DNA from 2 places in the Enterococcus sp. 2201sp1_2201st1_C11_2201SCRN_220225 genome. Region 1 is predicted to be linked to the other one. Evidence: a T-box and tRNA genes for the amino acid it is inferred to sense, from the RefSeq annotation. Region 1 holds a T-box; the other holds one or more tRNA genes.

Region 1 (3,123 bases):
CAGCTAACGCATAAGTTGCCTTTTCATCTGGCGTAAATTGCGCTTTGGCTAAAATACTCATGGCCCGAGCGTGGCTGTATTGTACGTAAGGTCCGGTTTCCCCTTCAAAACGCACGACTTCTTCTAAATCAAAATCAAAGTTATTTAAGCGATCGTTTTTCAAGTCGTGGAAAATAACGGCGCCTACACCAACTTCTCTAGCTACTTGATTTTGATTTTCCAAAGTCGGGTTCTTTTCCGCAATCTGAGCTTTGGCTAAAGCCGTCGCTTCTAGTAAAACTTCTTCTAGTAAAATAATTTTCCCTTTACGAGTGGAAAGTTTCTTGCCGTCTTTCGTGATCAATCCAAAAGGTACATGGTAGATGTCTTCGGACCAATCAAAGCCCATTTCCTTCAAAACAGCTTTCAATTGTTTAAAGTGATTACTTTGTTCATTGCCCACCACATAAATTGCTTTGGCAAAATCATAAGTCCGCTTGCGATAAATGGCAGCCGCTAAATCCCGGGTGATATACAAAGTCGCACCGTCAGATTTACGAATCAAGGCTGGATTCAAATCATAAGCAGACAAGTCCACGATTTCCGCACCTTGGTCTTCTTTAAGCAAGTGTTTTTCTTCCAACAATTCAACAACTTCTGCCATCTTATCGTTGTAGAAAGCTTCTCCATTCATCGAATCAAAGGAAACATCTAATAGGCCATAAATCTTATTAAACTCTTTTAAAGATTCATCCCGAAACCATTGCCATAAGCTAGTGGCTTCTTGATCTCCGTCTTCTAATTTTTTAAACCAAGCCCGAGCTTCATCTTCCAAAGCTGGCTCCGTTTCTGCTTTTTCATGAAAATCCACATACAATCGTAGTAATTCTTTAATTGGTTCTTCTTTGACTGCCGCTTCTGAACCCCATTTTTTATAAGCCACGATTAATTTCCCAAACTGAGTTCCCCAGTCTCCTAAATGATTGATTCGCACAGGTTGGTAGCCAATTTTTTCTAAAATAAAACCAATGGAGTTGCCAATTACTGTAGAGCGTAAATGCCCCATGGAAATTGGTTTGGCAATATTAGGCGAAGACATGTCAATCGGTACTGTTTGGCCTTCCCCGATACTAGCATTGCCGTAATTTGCTTGTTCTTTGACGATTTGGCCTAAGACGGTTTCACTGATTTTGCCTTTACTCATAAAGAAGTTTAAGTAGGGTCCCACCACTTCAATTTTTTCAAATGCTTCCGGAGCAATTTTTATGGCTAAATCTGCTGCGATTTGTTGCGGCGCTTTTTTATAAACTTTAGCTAAAGCAAAAGCGGGAAAAGCCACATCCCCGTGGTCTGCCGATTTAGGATTTTCCAGTAAATTTTGGACTTGTTCTAAGGTTAAATCATCTTTCACAACTGCATAGAGTTCTTTGGCTACAATTTCTTTATTGTTCATCTTCCATCCTCCTATTTTTTCTTGACTTGCTTCTACCATACGAAGAGACCGACCGACTCTTAGGCAAATAAAAACGCCTCTAATGTCCTAAGACACTAGAGACGAGAATTCCCGCGGTACCACTCTTGTTGCCTGTATCACCAGGCCACCTTGTCGTTAACGGTCGACTGCCGTCTAAGCGAAACTCCCAAGTGCGCTTCCCCTTGCTTACATTATCCGGCTCCCACCACTCCGGACTCGCTACAAATGCCTTGCAAAGCTACTCTCTTGTTCAACGTTTAGTATCAAGTTGGACAAATTATAGCAAAGAATCAGGAATTTGCCAAGGCGTAATTATCCCATGACCTTTAAACTCGAGGAATAAACAGGTTTCCTAATGTAGCTGCCATCACGGCTTTAATGCTGTGCATCCGGTTTTCCGCTTGTTGAAACTGCTTGGCGTACTCTGCTTGAAAGACCTCATCGCTCACTTCCATCTCGGTGATGCCAAATTCCTCAGCGATTTTTTTAGCAAAAAGGGTCTCTTGATCATGAAATGCCGGCAAGCAGTGTAAGAAAATCACATTGTCATTTTCCGTAGCCTGCACCATTTGTTGATTGACTTGATAAGGTAAAAGCAATTCCACCCGCGCTTTGGTCTCGGCTTCTTCTCCCATGGACACCCAGACATCTGTGTACAAAATATCCGCTCCTTTAACTCCTTGTGGAATGTCAGAAGTAATCAAAATCTCACTGCCGCTATCTTTCCCATAGTCTTTTGCCAAATTGATTACCCATTCTTCGGGAAAGAGACTTTCGGGAGTTACCACATGGACATTTACCCCTAAAATGGCACCGGTAACCAATAGTGAATTGGCTACATTATTGCGTCCATCTCCTACATAAGCTAAGGTCAGCCCTTCTAAAGCACCGAAATGTTCTTTAATGGTTAAAAAATCTGCCAGCATTTGCGTAGGATGCCACTGGTCTGTCAAGCCATTCCACACTGGGACTGTGCTATATTGGGCTAAAGTTTCCACTGCGCTTTGGCTAAACCCCCGGTATTCAATCCCATCAAACATACTCCCTAAAACTTTAGCCGTGTCTTTCACCGATTCCTTTTTGCCTAACTGAATATCTCCCGCTCCTAAAAATTCTGGATGGGCGCCTAAGTCATTCGCCGCCACAGTAAAAGCCGAGCGAGTTCTAGTGGACGTCTTTTCAAATAATAAAGCGATATTTTTCCCCGCTAAATAAGGATGAGGAATCCCTTGTTTTTTTAAAGCTTTTAAATGAGCCGCAAAATCAATCAAGTACATCAGTTCGGCTTTCGTAAAATCTTTTTCTGCTAAAAAGCTTCTCCCTTGAAAAACTGAATATTCCATCACAAAAACCCCTTAAACGTATATTTATACAAAATGATAGCATATTTGCTCAGAATTTCAAAGTCTTTCTCGCCAAATTGGTTGGCTCATACACCTAGGACCGCCTCGCCCCCGGGACAATTCCCCAGAAGCGATTTCCAAAACTTCCACCCCTGCTTCTCGCAGTAACTCATTGGATACATGGTTTCGATCATACGTAATCACTTTTCCTGGAGCGATGGCTAGGGTATTGGAACCGTCATTCCACTGCTCCCGGGAAGCAGCAATCGCATCACCACCACCTGTGGGAATCAAGAACAATTCTGATAAGCCCAAGCTTTCTTTTAA
Region 2 (3,123 bases), on a different contig from region 1:
TTGGAAGGCCAAGCCGCAGAAGTCTTGCCTACCTTATCTGGACCTTATGATTTTATTTTTATGGATAGCGCCAAGTCGAAATACATTGAGTTTTTGCCAGAATGTTTGCGCTTGTTGAAAAAAGGTGGCGTCTTAATGGTAGATGATGTATTTCAAGCGGGCACAATTTTGGATCCGATTGAAGAGATTCCTCGAAAAAACCGGGCAATCCATCGTAAATTAAATGAATTTTTACAAGTGGTGATGAACCATCCCCAACTAACTTCTAGCTTAGTACCTTTAGGCGACGGCGTGATTTTAATCACCAAAGAAGTGGAAACTGTCACTTTGTAAATGTCAAAAGAAATAAAGGAGAAGTTATGACTCACACAAATGATTTTTCTGAAATTTTATCGGGACGCAGATCCGTACGTCAATTCGATGAAGGAGTGAAAATTCCCCAAGCTGAACTATTGGGGATGATTCAAGAAGCGGTTAGTGCCCCGTCTTCTATTAATATGCAGCCTTGGCGCTTTTTAGTTGTGACAAGCGATGAAGCAAAGGAAAAGTTGCGCCCTTTAATCCGTTTTAATACGCGTCAAAATGATTCTTCTGCTGCGATGATCTTGATTTTAGGTGATTTACAGTGTTACGAATGTGGAGAGCAAATCTATAATGAAGCGGTAGCTATGGGTTTGATGCCCGAAGAAGTGCGCGATAAACAGTTGGCCACTATGCTTCCTTATTATCAAAATTTGTCAAAGGAAGAAATGACTAGAATTGTAACCATCGATGCAAGTTTGGTGGCGATGCAGTTGATGTTAGTAGCCCGAAAACACGGCTATGACACCAATCCGATTGGTGGCTTTGAAGCAGAAGGTCTGCCAGATGCGTTAGATTATAATAAAGAACGCTATGTGCCAGTGATGATTTTGGCTATAGGAAAAGCGAAAGAAGCGGGCTTTCCTTCTTATCGCTTGCCTGCAACAGAAATAACACGGTTTGAATAAATCAGCGAAACACTCTTTGCTTTTCATTTTGATGAAAAAAAGAGTGTTTTGTTATGGTGAAAGAAATCGGACTAGCTATATTTTGGAGGCGAATAGAGAAGCATGCCAACCGGTTTTGAAAAGCCATTACATCATGTTCGGGTGACTAGATTGTTCTTAAATGATTCAAAGAAGTGAAATGAAGTGCTTCTTATTGTGATGGTACTTCTTGTAAATCTTCAAGGGTAGTGGTCTTCTTCAAAGTAGATAATAGAAGTGCAATCAAATCAGTAAACGAAGAGCGATTTTTGTTAGGCGCAATTTATCTGTGGTCATGGTATAAAATAACCATCTGAGCATTCGATAAATTGTTGCAAAGAGTTAGAAACTCTGGTAAAATTTCTTCTGTTGGTGTCGTTATGGTCTAAACTGTCAGTTGAAATTCTATCTAAATAAGCTGGAAGTTACTGATTAAGGACTGTAATTACTACTATTATTGCACTTGTGTCCATAGCTCAGCTGGATAGAGCATCCGCCTTCTAAGCGGACGGTCGGGGGTTCGAATCCCTCTGGACGCGTATCAATAGGATTTAATAGCCTTTTAGCCCCCTACAGATTACGTTTTGTGGGGGGCTTTATTTAGAAAATTCCACCAAGTTGAGTTGGTGATCAAAAATAGTGTCAAGCTAGGTAGGAATGCTAAAATAAAAGAGTTAGAAAAGAAAGGGGAGAAGAAAAATGAAAAATTCATATTTCGATGGAGGATTAGCAACTTATGTAGGTACGTCTATTCTGTCATTTTTAATTACAGTTTGTACGCTGGGTATTTGTGCTCCCTGGGGAATCTGCATGTTGTACAATTGGAAAATCAAACATACGGTAATTGATGGCAAGCGGCTTTATTTTGACGGGACGGCGATGCAATTATTTGGCAATTGGATTAAATGGCTCTTGCTAACATTTATCACGCTTGGTATTTATGGTTTCTGGTTAAATATTAAATTGGAACAATGGCGCGTAAAACACACTCATACGATGGCGTAGGCTTCTTGTTTTATCATTAATACAGACATGAAAAACTGACAGTAACCTTATACTGGTTTTTAAATAAATATGACCAACTGTAAACCGAAGATTCAAAAAGCGAAACACTCTTTTAAGTAACCAAGGAGTGCTTCGCTTTTTTTGTCCAAATACTCAAAGGTTGACTCACCTTTATTTCCGGCAATCTTTTTTACTCAAAGGCTTTAGCGTAACGCACTTTTCCATGAACTCCTGCAAGTCCTTTGGGTGTTAAAGCTTTAATCAGAAAAGCTGCATCGGGAACTGGAAAGGGTGCGGTAATTTCATAAAGACTGGCTTTTTGATAGCCGAAGCGAGGATAGTAGTCGGGATGACCAAGAATGCTAATAAATTCATAAGAATGGGTCACGGCTCGCTTCTCCAATTCTTGCAAAATTTTACCACCAATCCCTTGTCCTTGCCTTTCAGGTAGAACGGCTAAAGGTGCTAGTACTAAGCCGGTAAAGGTCTGATCCTTGTTTACAATCTGGACTTGGCTCAATAAGCCATGACCCAGTAGTTGGCAGGCTTCTTCGGCTACCACTTCTAAATCTGGCTCATAAGTTGCTTCTTGTCGGATTTTATCCACGAGTTCTGCTTCATTTTGATAGCCGTGGTCTGAATGTCGAAAAGCGTTCATTATCAGTTCTCTTGTTGGAAGATAATCTTTTGGCTGAATAGATCTGATTAACATAAAACAATCACCAGCTTTCTATGCTTGATAAAAAATTGGCCTAGAGGATAGGGACCTAATTATGGGACTATTTGATTTTACGAATCCGATAAGACTCAAAATATTCCGGTTGACCACCGCTTTTGGCAAAGGCGTAGATTCCCATGACAATGGCGCCGGCGGTATTGGTGAACATATCTAACATGGTATCCATTAAGGCCGCTCGCCCAATGAGTTCCTGTCCATGGCTAATGTAGCGTTGGAGATTAAGGGAGGCAACGGAGTCACAGAGAAATTCCCAAAATTCCCAAAAAACGCCGCAAACGCCGGAAAAAGCAAAGCCGAAGAGTAAAAAGAGCCAAATGGAGACATCTTTTGTATGAGCTTTTTTCAAAAACATGGCAATCAAGCCATATCCTA

What was found. A T-box is a leader RNA that pairs with one kind of tRNA and senses whether it is charged. The one in region 1 lies ahead of argS (arginine--tRNA ligase), so its partner is inferred to be a tRNA-Arg.
Region 2: it encodes a tRNA-Arg, which carries the amino acid that the T-box ahead of argS (arginine--tRNA ligase) is inferred to sense. The anticodon was not compared.

The regions. Positions count from the first base shown of each region.
Region 1 is NZ_JBCOJC010000013.1:49,591-52,713, reverse strand. It holds gene argS (arginine--tRNA ligase) at 1-1,432, opposite strand, end outside; T-box leader at 1,527-1,716, opposite strand; gene argF (ornithine carbamoyltransferase) at 1,780-2,796, opposite strand; gene arcA (arginine deiminase) at 2,854-3,123, opposite strand, start outside.
Region 2 is NZ_JBCOJC010000027.1:7,171-10,293, reverse strand. It holds gene AB5754_RS08440 (O-methyltransferase) at 1-333, shown strand, start outside; gene AB5754_RS08435 (nitroreductase family protein) at 360-989, shown strand; tRNA gene AB5754_RS08430 (tRNA-Arg) at 1,473-1,546, shown strand; gene AB5754_RS08425 (DUF898 family protein) at 1,707-2,012, shown strand; gene AB5754_RS08420 (GNAT family N-acetyltransferase) at 2,203-2,724, opposite strand; gene AB5754_RS08415 (hypothetical protein) at 2,792-3,123, opposite strand, start outside.